3 linked regions of the Variovorax paradoxus genome follow. The protein of the gene in region 1 interacts with the protein of each later gene in a pairwise test. Links are inferred from orthologs where the notes say so. Each region holds a gene or a part of one and is shown on either strand. Other genes may lie near its edges.

Region 1 (4,074 bases):
ACGCACGACCGCGGCATCGCCGACCGGTGCGAACGCCGCATCACCATCGAGGCCGGCCGCGTCGCAGGTAATGAAAAAGCTGCCGTAGCGCCCGGCTGACAAGCGCGGTAAGCTATCAAACGGATAGCAGATATAGATAGCAAATATAACTAGGAGCAAGATCCCCCATGGATGACCTTCCACCGGAGGCCATTGCGGCGCTGCGGCGGGGCAGGCTGATCGAAGCCATCAAGATCGTGCATGACAGCACCGGCATGGATCTCCAGTCGGCCAAGGACGCCGTCGAGCGTTACGCCGCCTGGATGGGGGATCCCGGCCGCCGTTCGCCCGATGTGGCCGCGCAGGACCGCGGCTTCGCGTCGATGCCTTCCACCGCGCTGACCGCGCTGGCGCAGGGCGACAAGATCGAAGCCGTGCGCCTCACGCGCGAAGCCACCGGCCTGAGTCTCGCGGCCGCCAAGCGGCTGGTCGATAACCACGAGCACCCGCCGGTCGGCGCCTTCGGCCACCTGCCGTCCGAAATACCCCGCCGCCCGATGGTCGACGAGCCGGGCCGCGTGCCTGCCGGCGGCTACAACTGGCTGCCGGTGACCGTCATCCTGCTGGCCATGCTGATGGTCTGGCTGTTGTTTGGAAAAGAGCTCTGACCCGATGATCGTTCCCCAGTTCTGGGCCGAAGGCCGCATCCAGGAGCATGTGGCTGGCAAGCAAGTCACGGTGCGTCGTCACGGCTGGTCCGACGACAGCCCGCTGGCCGCGCAGGCGCATGCCGACCAGCGCGCGCGCGAAGCCTTCGACCGCATCGCCGCCGGCGAGCAGCTCGACCGCCGCGAACTCAAGCGCGCCTACAACGGCGCCGACGGCGTGCCGATCCGCGAGGAAATCATCGAGCGGCAGGGCGACACCGTCGTCACGCGCAACGGCTACGGCGCGCGCTGCCTCAACACGCCCGACGTGCTGTTCGTCGACATCGACTTCGAGGAGCCTCTGCGAGGCAGCGTGTTCGGCTTTGCGTTGGTACCGGCCCTGATTGCCGGCGTGGTCGGCGGCTGGGCCGCCAAGACCTGGCTCGGCGGGCTGATCGCGGCCATCGTGGTGTTCGCCGTGGCCTGGGTCATCGGCAAGCGCAAGAAGCGCGGCGAACCCAGCGGCGACCCTTCGCCCGAGAAGCGCGCGGCCGAACGCATCGGGCGCTTCCTGCACCAGCATCCCGACTGGCATCTGCGCATCTACCGCACGCCGGCGGGCTTCCGGGTGCTCGCCATGCACGATGTCTTCAAGCCTTCCGATAACGCCGTGGCCGATTGCTTCCAGCTGCTGGGCGTCGACAAGGTCTACGCGCGCATGTGCCGCAACCAGAACTGCTTTCGTGCCCGCCTGAGCGCCAAGCCGTGGCGCATCGGCATCGGCGAGCCGATGCGGCCCCGGCCCGGCGTCTGGCCTGTGGCGCCCGACAAGCTGCCCGCGCGCGACGCCTGGGTCGCGCGCTACGAAAAAGCCGCCGAAGGCCACGCCGCCTGCCAGTTCCTGGAGGCCGTGGGCAACAGCGCGAGGGTGCATCCGAACGCACTGGCGGTACAGCAACTGCACGACGAGCGCACCCGCGCGACCAGCGGCCTCCCGCTCGCCTGACGGGGTGGTCCCGGGGGTAGGGATAATCGGAGGATGTCTTCCCCTAAAGTGATCTTCGGCTTCCATGCCGTGGGCGTGCGCATCAAGACCGCGCCTAAATCGGTGCTCGAAGTGATGTTCGACGCCAGCCGGCGCGATGCGCGCATGAAACAGTTCATTGCGCGAGCGCAAGAAGCCGGTGTCCGGCTGGTCGAGGCCGACGGCCTGCGGCTGTCCAAGCTCAGCGGCAGCCACGGTCACCAGGGCGTGGTGGCGCGGGTCGAACCTGCCGCGCAAATCCATTCGCTCGACGAATTGCTCGAAGGCCTCGAAGAGGCCGGCACCGTGCCGCTGCTGCTGGTGCTCGACGGCGTGACCGACCCGCACAACCTCGGCGCCTGCCTGCGCGTGGCCGACGGTGCCGGCGCGCATGCGGTCATCGCGCCCAAGGACCATGCGGCGGGCATCAACGCCACCGTGGCCAAGGTGGCGAGCGGCGCTGCCGAGACGGTGCCGTACTTCATGGTGACCAACCTCGCGCGCACGCTCAACGAACTCAAGGAGCGCAGCATCTGGTGCGTGGGCACCAGCGACGATGCGCCGGGCACTATCTACCAGAGCGACTTCAAGCGCCCGCTGGCGCTGGTGCTGGGCGCCGAGGGCGAGGGCATGCGCCAGCTCACGCGCAAGACCTGCGACGAGCTCGTGAGCATCCCGATGGCCGGTGCCGTCGAGAGCCTGAACGTCTCGGTGGCCAGCGGCGTGTGCCTTTACGAGGCGATGCGCCAGCGCGGCGCCTGAGCGGCGTCTATGGCGAGGGCAGGGGCGGCGTCCCGCCCTTGCGGTGAAAGTAGATCAGCTCCGCCACGCGCCGCATCTGCGGCGTGCCCAGCAGGTGGTTGAACATCCAGTCGCTCTGGAAATTGTCGAAGGCCCAGCGCAGCGTGCGCTTGAGCAGGAAGCTCGGGTAGCTGCGCACGAACCAGGTGGCCGGGTCATCGGCCTCCCTGCGCACGAAGCGCGCCACCGCCTCGCCAGCGCGCTCACCGTGCTGCAGCGCGGTGTGGATGCCGCCCGCGGTCACCGGCGACACCATGCCCGCGGCGTCGCCCACCAGCAGCGCTCGTTCCCGCGCAACCCTCGGCAGCACGCCGCCGCAGGGGATCATGCCGGCGCGCACCGCGACGGGCGCCGAGTCGCCCGGTGTCACGACCGATGCGATCTTGCGCAGCAGCGGGTCCAGCCGCAGTGCATGCGCGTCGCCTGGAACCACGCGGCGCGCCAGTCCGATCTGGCTCACGCCCACACCGTCCAGCGCCCAGCCGATGTAGCCGGGGGCCAGCTTGCGGTCGATGAAGCAGTGCAGCAGGTCGGGCGCCATGCGCGCGCCCTGGTATTCATGCTCCACGCCGAACAGGAAGCGCGTGTTGCGCGACAGGCCCAGCGCCTTGGCTACACGCGAATGCGGCCCGTCCGCGCCCACGAGGTAGGTGGCCGTGATGCAGGGTCCGTGGGTGACGGGCACTTCCCAGCGCCCGTTGATCCACAGTGCTTGCTCGAACAGCGTGCCCAGCCTCACATCGACACCGCAGGCCCGTGCCGAATCCACCATCCAGTCGAGCAGCGCGGGCGCGTCGGTGGCCCAGAACCAGTAGCCCGGTGCATGCAGGTCCACATGCCGCATGTTGGGCGCATAGAGCCGCACCCCCTCGATACGGCGTACCAGCGCGGGTGGCACTTCGGCGAGCCACGGCACGCTGTCGACCGCGTCCTTCACGATGATGCCGGTGGTGTGGAGCTTGGCGCCGGCGCTGGCCTTCTTCTCTAACACCATCACGCTGAGCCCCGCGAGGGCCGCGGCTCGGGCGCACGCCAATCCGGCAAAGCTCGCGCCCACGACAAGAAGATCGACCTTGATGCCCGCTGCGCCGCTGCCGGCCGATGGGACCGGCGCCGCGTGCGGCGGTGTGATCAGGGATGAATCGAGGGGAGCGAAGAAACTCGAGGAAGAAGATGACATGGGCTGGCTGTGTTCGATGCGCACCGCGGTCTGCGGTGCGCATGCGAAGTTAGCCAGCCCCTGTGCGCGCGGCGTGAAGCCTGTGTGAACTCAGGACGGGTAACTCAGGACGGGTCTTTGCCGCGCGTGCGGCCGACAGCGCTGAAGATGCCGATCCCGAGCAGGATCGTCGCCCCGATGCCGATGTAGAGCGTGGGCACGCCCACCACCGTGGCGCCCCAGACAAGGCCGCCAAGGAAGATAAGGAATCCGATCATGTAGAGCGCAAAGGACATCGTCGTTCCTCCGGAAGCTGAGATGCGTTGCAGTATCCCGGCCGACGCGACGGCCCGGGGCGGCCCGCGCCGCCTGTGCGTGTGGGAGCGAGCCTACCGGGCGGCTAGGACGGGCTCGCCACCAGCAGGTAGCGGCAGCCGCTGCGCCCCAGCGCCTTGAACACCAGC
Region 2 (4,224 bases), 1.4 Mb from region 1 along the record:
AGAGCGCGATGCTCGAGCGTTCGGCCGAGCGCATGGCGCACTGCTGGCACCTGATGGACACGCAGATCGGCGAGCCCGCGCCCTACCTGCTCGGCGACAGGCTCGGCATGCTCGACCTGTACGTGACCGTGATGTCGCGCTGGACGCCGCGGCGCGCGCGCTTCTATCGCGAGGCGCCGCGCATGGCGCCGGTGGTGAAGCGTGTCGACGCCGATCCGCGCCTGGCCGACTTCTGGGCCGCGCGCTTTCCGTTCACGCCCGGCTGGGAGACCACGGGAGCGTAGTGCCCTGTTCTTTTCATAATCGACGCCATGACCGCACGCACGCCCACCACCGACTACCCGATGACGATCTACCACAAGCCCAACTGCAGCACGTCGCGCAACGTGCTGCAGTTGATCCGCGAAAGCGGCGTGGAGCCGGAGATCGTTCTCTACCTGGAAACGCCCCCGAGCAAGAAGAAGCTGCGCGAACTGGCCAAGGCCATGGGCCTGGGCGCGCGCGACCTGCTGCGCGCGAAGGAAGCGCCGTATGAAGAGCTCGGCTTGGCCGACGAGAAATTGAGCGACGACCAGCTGTTCGACGCCATCGTGGCACACCCCATCCTGCTGCAGCGGCCCATCGTTGTGTCGCCGCGCGGCACGCTGATGTGCCGGCCGTGGCAGCGCGTGGAAGAGATCCTGCCTGCGAAGAAAAGCCAGGCAGCCAGCTAGGCCGGCGTTTCCTGCTCGAGGCCCCACGCAACGTGCTCGCGCACGAGCTCGCTGGGGTGCTCAGCGCGCGTGGCAAGCGCTTCTTTCGCACCGGCTTCGCCCGCGCGAACCGCATTGCCCAGCGCCACCGCGATGTTGCGCAGCCAGCGCTCATGGCCGATTCGGCGGATCGGGCTGCCCTCTGTGCGGCGCAAAAAGTCGGCCTCGGTCCACGCGAAAAGCTCCGCCAGCGAGCGCCCGGTGAGCCCTTCGCGCGCATCGAAGTCGGGCAGCTCGCTCTTCTTCGCGAACTTGTTCCACGGGCAGATCAGCTGGCAGTCGTCGCAGCCGTAGATGCGGTTGCCCATCAGCGTGCGCAGCTCCAGCGGAATGGCACCGCCGTGCTCGATGGTGAGGTAGGAAATGCAGCGCCGCGCATCGAGCCGCTTCGGCGCGACGATGGCCTGCGTCGGGCACACGTCGATGCATGCGCTGCAGCTGCCGCAATGCGCCGTCACGGGTTCGCTCGGCGGCAGCGCCATGTCGACGTAGATCTCGCCCAGGAAGAACATCGAGCCCGCGTCGCGGTCGAGCACGAGCGTGTGCTTGCCGCGCCAGCCCTGCCCGCTGCGCGAGGCCAGCTCGGCTTCGAGCACCGGGGCGGAGTCGGTGAAGGCGCGGTGCCCGAAGGGCCCGACCTCTTCGGCGATGCGCTCGGCCAGCTTCGCGAGCCGGTTGCGCAGCACCTTGTGATAGTCCCTGCCCCGCGCATAGACCGACACGATGGCTTCGCCGGGCCGCGTGAGGCGGTCGAACTCCGTGGCCTGCCACTCGGGGCCGGTGTCGCGCGGCAGGTAGTTCATGCGCGCGGTGATCACGCTCACCGTGCCCGGCACCAGGTCGGCCGGGCGGGCGCGGCGGGTGCCGTGTGTTTCCATGTATTGCATCTCGCCATGGAACCCATGGGCCAGCCACTGCATCAGACCGTCCTCGGCGCTCGATAAATCGACGCCCGCGATTCCGATTTGGGAGAATCCGAGTTCCCGGGCCAAAGCCTGAATACGAACAACGAGTGGATGGCTGACGATCACTTGCCGATTGTAGAAACGCAAACGAGCACCCGCATCCTGCGCTGGCGCAGCGAAGACGACACCGCCGCTTTCGCGCAGGCGCTCGCCGCATCGCCCGCATTGCGCGACGCCTTCATCGCGCTGCATGGCGACCTCGGTGCCGGCAAGACGACTTTCGTTCGACACCTGCTGCGCGCCCTCGGCATCGCCGGGCGCATCAAGAGCCCCACCTATGCGGTGGTCGAGCCGCACGACGCGCCCGACGGCTTGCAGATCTTCCATTTCGACTTCTATCGCTTCGCCGACCCGCGCGAATGGGACGACGCCGGCTTCCGCGACATCTTCGCGGGACCGGGCCTCAAGCTGGCCGAGTGGCCGGAAAACGCGGCGGGCCGCACACCAATTGCCGACCTCGCTATTAAAATAGAAGCAATGACTGACGACACACGCAGCGTGACCCTCCTCGCGAACACCCCTCGCGGCAGCGATCTGCTGGCGCGCATCGCCGCATGAAGGCGGTCGGCCTGAAACGGCGCGTGCTGCTGCAGGGCGGCAGCATCGCGCTGATGCTCGGCGTGCACCAGATCGCGCGCGGCGCGACCATCCTCGCGGTGCGCGTATGGCCCGCCGCCGACTACACCCGCGTCACCATCGAGTCCGACGCGCGCCTCAATTCGCAGCAGCTCGTGGTGGGCAGCCCGCCGCGGCTCGCGGTGGACATTGAAGGCATCGACCTCAACCCCGAGCTGCGCGAACTGGTCGGCAAAATCAAGCCGGGCGACCCGTACATCAACGGCCTGCGCGTCGGACAGAATGCGCCGAAGGTGGTGCGCATCGTGTTCGACCTGAAGCAGGCCGTGGTGCCGCAGGTGTTCTCGCTCGCACCCGTGGCGGCGTACAAGCACCGGCTGGTGCTCGACCTGTACCCGGAGCAGGCCGTCGACCCGATGGAAGCGCTGATCGCCGAGCGCTTGCGCGACGCGCCCCGCACGCCGCAGCAAGGCGGCAACCCGGCTGTGGCCGGCATCGTGCCCTCGACGCCTACAGCCCCGGCGGGCGACCCGCTGGGCGACCTGATGGCGCAGCAGTCGATGCGGCCCGGCCCGCAGACGCCACCGCCACCCGTGGTGGCCGGCATCGATCGCCCCACTGCGCCAGTGATCGTCGCGCCGCCGCCGCCCGTCGTGGGCACCGCGCCCGTCAGGCCTATTGCGCCCTCGCCTCCGCCGCCGGTGGCCGCCCCGCGCGGCGGCCCCGCCACGGCGAGTCGCACCGACCGCATCATCATCGTGGCGCTCGACCCCGGCCATGGCGGCGAAGACCCGGGCGCCATCGGCCCCAACGGCACGCGCGAGAAAGACATCGTGCTGCAGGTCGCGCACCGGCTGCGCGAGCGCATCAACGCGGGCAGCGTCAACGGCAGCCCGATGCGCGCCTTTCTCACGCGCGATGCCGACTTCTTCGTGCCGCTGGGCGTGCGCGTGCAGAAGGCCCGCCGCGTGCAGGCAGACCTGTTCGTGAGCATCCATGCCGACGCATTCACCACGCCCGCCGCGCGCGGCGCCAGCGTGTTCGCGCTGAGCCAGAGCGGCGCGTCGAGCAGCGCGGCGCGCTGGATGGCCAACAAGGAGAACGAGGCCGACAAGGTCGGCGGCGTCAACGTGGGCGGCCACGAGGCGCAGGTGCAGCGCGCCCTGCTCGACATGAGCACGACCGCGCAGATCAACGACAGCCTCAAGCTCGGCGGCGCGATGCTCGGCGAGATCAAGAACATCGGCGCGCGGCTGCACAAGGGGCAGGTCGAGCAGGCGGGCTTCGCGGTGCTGAAGGCGCCCGACATTCCCAGCGTGCTGGTCGAAACGGCCTTCATCAGCAACCCTGAAGAAGAAGCGAACCTGCGCCGCGTCGACTACCAGGAAAGCCTGGCCGATGCGCTGATGCGCGGCATCCAGCGCTACTTCGCGCAGAACCCGCCGCTGGCGCGCAGCCGCCAGCTCTGAGCCTGCAGCGGCGCGTTTGTAAAGCCAAAGCATGCCCTGCTGTCCCACGCGGGGCGGCCCGTGACACCGCACAGGGAGGCGCGGCAGGCTCCTACACCGGGCTAGAGGGCATTCTGGACATGATGACTCATCACTCCTCGAAAGGTGGACATCATGAACACACGACTCTGGGTCGCAGCAGCGGCAGCCACTTCCGTCATGGCTATCGCCGGTTGCGCAAGCGGTCCCAACCAGAACCTCGGCACCGGCGTGGGTGCGGTAGGCGGCGCGCTGGTGGGTAATGCCATCGGCAAGAGCACCGGTGCGACGCTGGGTGGCGCTGTCATCGGCGGCATCATCGGCAACCAGGTCGGCCGCAATGCCGACGAGCGCAACTACTACAACCAGCAGCGCTACCCGCAAGGCAGCGGCTACTACCCGAGCAACGGCCCGAACTACTGATCTCTTTGATCAGGCAGGCAC
Region 3 (4,113 bases), 860 kb from region 1 along the record:
CAATCCCGAAACCCCGCTGGCCGGCGCCATCCACCTGCCGGAAGACGAAGTGGCCAACTGCCGCCAGTTCGCGCTGCTGCTCAAGTGGGAGGCCGAAGCACTGGGCGCGCAGTTTCACTTCAACTGCGACATCGCGCCGCTGAGCCGCGCGGCCCCCACGTCGCTTTCGCTGGCGAGCGGCTCGGACCCCGTGCGCTACGACGCCATCGTCGTGTGCGCCGGGCTGGCCTCGGCCACGTTGCTGCGCCCGCTGGGACTGCGCATTCCGATGGCACCGGTCTACGGCCACTCGGTCAGCGCACCGGTGCGCGAGCCGCTCAATGCGCCGCGCAGCGCGGTGATGGACGAACGCTACAAGGTCGCGATCTCCCGCCTGGGCCAGCGTGTGCGCGTGGCCGGCAGCGCCGAGATCGGCGGCTCGCTGGACACGATGAATCCGGCCTCGGTGCAGATGCTCTACAAAGTGCTGCACGACTGGTTTCCCGGCGCGGCAACGCTGCAGTCGGGCGTTCAGCAATGGAAAGGCGCGCGGCCGATGCTCCCCGACGGGCCGCCAGTGCTGGGCGCCAGCGGCATACCCGGCGTGTGGCTCAACCTGGGCCACGGGTCCAGCGGCTGGGCGTTGTCATGCGGCAGCGCTCGCGTGCTGGGCGACCTGATCGCGGGTCAGGACCCGGGAATCGACCTCGAAGGGCTCGGCGTCGAACGGCTCAGTCTCTAGGATCCCAGCGGCGCAGGCGCTCCGGGCTTGCGGGCTGCTCGACGGGCAATTCGGGCTCCGGCGGCGGCCGAAGCCGCTCGGCAATCCACCCCAGAAGGCCGGGGCCGATCAGCGCGAAGAAAATCAGGCAAATCGCAGCGGCGCCAAGCAGCGCGAAGCGCGCCAGGCCCGAAACGGTGTCCGCCGGCAGATCGAACCAGCGGATCACGCTGACGCCGACGCCCATGTTGGCGGCCCAGGCCACATCCCTCAGCGGCACCCAGCGTTTCAGCTGGGCCAATAGAAACACACCCCACACAGCGCCCAGCAGCGCCAGCACCCATGCCAGTCCGGCGATCCAGGCAACGGTCGCACCCAGGAAAAATACCAGCCCCGCCAGCAGCAGGACGAGCACCCAGGCGAGGCTCTTGAAGTTCATCCGCGAATCATAGAGAGCCGGTGCGGCGGCACAATGGACCGATGCAACGCATCACGCCCGCCACCGCCGCCGATCTGTTCGACATCGCCGCCACGCGCCGCATCGAGCAGGCTGCGGCAGCCGCCCTGCCCGCCCATGCGTTGATGCAGCGCGCCGGCCTCGCGGTCGCGCGGCTTGCAATGGCCATTGCGCCGCATGCGCGAACGATCTGGGTGGCATGCGGGCCGGGCAACAACGGCGGCGACGGCTTCGAGGCGGCGGCGCAGTTGCGGCATCGAGGGTTCTTTCCCGTGGTCACGTTCGCCGGGGATGAGAGCCGACTGCCGCCAGACGCGAAAACATCGCTGCAGCGTGCCCGAGATGCTGGCGTCACCTTTGCGGAGACCCCGCCGACCACCTTCGAACTGGCCATCGACGCACTGCTTGGCATCGGCTCGACCAGACCACCCGAAGGCACCATGGCTGAATGGCTCCAGCTGATGCACGGGAGCACGCAGCCGGTGCTCAGCGTCGACGTGCCGTCAGGACTGAATGCGGATACCGGCGTGCTGCCGAAGGACGCCGCCAGCGCGATCACGTCCGCGCGCCACTGCATCACCTTTCTCACGCTGAAGCCAGGCCTCTTCACCGCACAGGGGCGCGATGCAGCAGGCACTACATGGTTCGACGATCTCGGCTGCGGCCACATCACCGACAGGCCAGCCGCCCGACTCACCGGCACGCCAAAGGCACAGCCGCGCGCACATGCGTCACACAAAGGCAGCTACGGCGACGTTGCGGTGATCGGAGGCGCATCCGGCATGGCCGGCGCGGCATTGCTGGCCGGCTCGGCCGCGCTGCACGCAGGCGCGGGACGGGTGTTCGTCGGCTTGCTCGACCCCGACGCGGCCGTCGTCGACACCTCGCAGACTGAACTGATGCTGCGCGACGCCCGCTCGCTCGACCTCTCGGGCATGACCGTCGTCTGCGGCTGTGGCGGTGGCGAAGCCGTGCACGAACTGCTGCCGCGCGTGGTGACGACAGCCGCCGCATTGGTGCTCGATGCGGACGCACTCAACGCCATCGCGGCCGACAGCGCGCTCCAGGCGCAGCTCGCATCGCGCGGAAAAGACGGATTGCCCACGGTGATCACACCGCATCCGCTCGAAGCGGCGCGCCTGCTTGGTTGCACGGCCGCCGACATCCAGGCCGACCGGCTTGCATCGGCCCGTCAGCTTGCATCGCGCTTCGGCGTCGTTGCCGTGCTCAAAGGCTCCGGAACAGTGATTTCGGATGCGGACGGAACGCCCCCGGTCATCAACCTGACAGGCAACGCCCGCCTCGCCACAGCCGGCACCGGAGACGTGCTCGCCGGCATGATCGGCGCCGCGCTGGCCGCCGGTCGCCCTGTCTTAGAGGCAGCCTCGGAAGCCGTCTGGCAGCACGGCCACATTGCCGACACCTGGCCGGCAGATGCGACCCCGCTCACGGCCGGCACGCTGGCCCGTCGCGCGCCGGTCTGACGCGGCTCTTTTCCTAGCCGCGCCCGACGAAGGGCATCTTCGTCGCCATGATGGTGTGGAACAGCACGTTCGCTTCCAGCGGCAGGTTGGCCATGTAGAGCACCGACTGGCCGACGATCTTCACGTCGATCAGCGGCTCGATCGCCAGCTCGCCATTGGCTTGCGGTACGCCCTTGGCCATGCGCGCGGCCAGTTCGGTCATCGCATTGCCCACGTCGACCTGCCCCACCGCGATGTCGTACTTGCGCCCGTCCAGCGATGCCGTCTTGGTGAGCCCTTCGACCGCATGCTTGGTGGACGTGTAGGCCGCCGAATTGGGACGCGGCGCGGTGGCCGAGATGGAGCCGTTGTTGATGATCCGGCCGCCGCGCGGCGTCTGCGCCTTCATCGTGCGGAACGCCTGCTGGATGCAGAAGAACATGCCCGTCAGGTTGATGTCGACCACGCCCTGCCACTGCTCAGGCGTCCAGTCCTCGAACGGGCCCGGCGGGTTGCCCACGCCAGCGTTGTTGAACAGCAGGTCGACACGGCCGAAGCGCTCGACCGTGGCGGCGAACAAGGCCTGCACCGAATCGGCCTTGGCGACGTCGGTGGGCACCGCGAAGGCGCGCGCACCGGCGCCAGACTCCTCGGCGACCTGCTCCAGCGGCTCCAGCCGGCGCCCGGCCAGTGCCACGCTCCAGCCGTCGCCCAACAGCGCCAGCGCCGCGGCGCGGCCGATACCGGAGCCCGCCCCCGTGACGATGGCGATGCGGCCCTTGTTGTCTTCAGCGCTCATGCTGTCTGTCTCTTTCTTTGTTGAGGTTGTCGATGGTTCGATTAATTCGGGCAAAGCCATCAGCGGCGCGGCTTGCGCCCCTTCATCTTGTTGGCGGCCTTCTTGACCGCCGACTTGAAAGCCTGCATCGCCGATTGCGGCCCCGCGGAGGCCGAGGTGCCTCGCTCTCCGCGCGGCTCGCCGCCGCCGGCTTCCGCCGCCTTGTGGCGCGTGCCGCGCTTGGCCGATGCCTTGACCGGCACGCCGGATGATGCCGCGCCCTTGTCCTTCATGGCGCGCGCCATGAGCTCCTCGCCTTCGCGCACGAGGCGGAAGTCGATCTTGCGGCCGTCCAGGTCGACGCGGCTCACCTGCACCCGCACCCGCGTGCCGATGGCGTAGCGGATGCCGGTGCGCTCGCCGCGCAGTTCCTGGCGCATCTCGTCGAACTTGAAGTACTCGCCGCCGAGTTCGGTGATGTGCACCAGCCCTTCGACGTACATCGCGTCGAGCGTGACGAAGATGCCGAATGTCGTGGCCGCAGTGACCACGCCGCCGTACTCCTCGCCGAGGTGCTCGCGCATGTACTTGCACTTGAGCCAGGCCTCGACGTCGCGGCTGGCTTCATCGGCGCGGCGTTCGTTGGCACTGCAATGCAGGCCCGCGGCTTCCCATGCCAGCACTTCCTTGCTGGGAGCGACGGTCGCCTTCTGCG

What was found. Proteins that work in one complex are often made in the same cells at the same time.
Region 2: the proteins of rlmB (region 1) and tsaE interact in binary tests that used the Escherichia coli proteins (3 or more experiments, as listed by UniProt). The link is inferred for Variovorax paradoxus from one-to-one orthologs.
Region 3: the proteins of rlmB (region 1) and L3V85_RS16990 interact in binary tests that used the Escherichia coli proteins (3 or more experiments, as listed by UniProt). The link is inferred for Variovorax paradoxus from one-to-one orthologs.

Annotation. Positions count from the first base shown.
Region 1 is NZ_CP091716.1:4,512,417-4,516,490, reverse strand. The notes cover bases 690-3,538. They hold rlmB (23S rRNA (guanosine(2251)-2'-O)-methyltransferase RlmB), read left to right. Parts: upstream 690-1,665; coding sequence 1,666-2,412; downstream 2,413-3,538. Other genes in these bases: L3V85_RS20950 (NAD(P)/FAD-dependent oxidoreductase), read right to left, coding at 2,420-3,538; L3V85_RS20960 (hypothetical protein), read left to right, coding at 690-1,632. Also shown: L3V85_RS20970 (ABC transporter ATP-binding protein), read left to right, coding at 1-99; L3V85_RS20965 (hypothetical protein), read left to right, coding at 168-647; more of L3V85_RS20960, read left to right, coding at 652-689; more of L3V85_RS20950, read right to left, coding at 3,539-3,631; L3V85_RS20945 (hypothetical protein), read right to left, coding at 3,736-3,906; L3V85_RS20940 (helix-turn-helix domain-containing protein), read right to left, coding at 4,011-4,074. UniProt on the Escherichia coli protein: Specifically methylates the ribose of guanosine 2251 in 23S rRNA.
Region 2 is NZ_CP091716.1:3,063,816-3,068,039, reverse strand. The notes cover bases 523-3,521. They hold tsaE (tRNA (adenosine(37)-N6)-threonylcarbamoyltransferase complex ATPase subunit type 1 TsaE), read left to right. Parts: upstream 523-1,768; coding sequence 1,769-2,275; downstream 2,276-3,521. Other genes in these bases: L3V85_RS14215 (N-acetylmuramoyl-L-alanine amidase), read left to right, coding at 2,272-3,521; queG (tRNA epoxyqueuosine(34) reductase QueG), read right to left, coding at 710-1,783; arsC (arsenate reductase (glutaredoxin)), read left to right, coding at 523-713. Outside these bases: L3V85_RS14235 (glutathione S-transferase family protein), read left to right, coding at 1-284; more of arsC, read left to right, coding at 312-522; more of L3V85_RS14215, read left to right, coding at 3,522-3,762; L3V85_RS14210 (glycine zipper domain-containing protein), read left to right, coding at 3,916-4,203. UniProt on the Escherichia coli protein: Required for the formation of a threonylcarbamoyl group on adenosine at position 37 (t(6)A37) in tRNAs that read codons beginning with adenine.
Region 3 is NZ_CP091716.1:3,655,383-3,659,495, reverse strand. Bases 523-3,410 are described here. They hold L3V85_RS16990 (NAD(P)H-hydrate dehydratase), read left to right. Parts: upstream 523-1,180; coding sequence 1,181-2,641; downstream 2,642-3,410. Other genes in these bases: L3V85_RS16985 (SDR family oxidoreductase), read right to left, coding at 2,655-3,410; L3V85_RS16995 (hypothetical protein), read right to left, coding at 711-1,139; L3V85_RS17000 (D-amino acid dehydrogenase), read left to right, coding at 523-721. Outside these bases: more of L3V85_RS17000, read left to right, coding at 1-522; more of L3V85_RS16985, read right to left, coding at 3,411-3,419; rnr (ribonuclease R), read right to left, coding at 3,479-4,113. UniProt on the Escherichia coli protein: Bifunctional enzyme that catalyzes the epimerization of the S- and R-forms of NAD(P)HX and the dehydration of the S-form of NAD(P)HX at the expense of ADP, which is converted to AMP.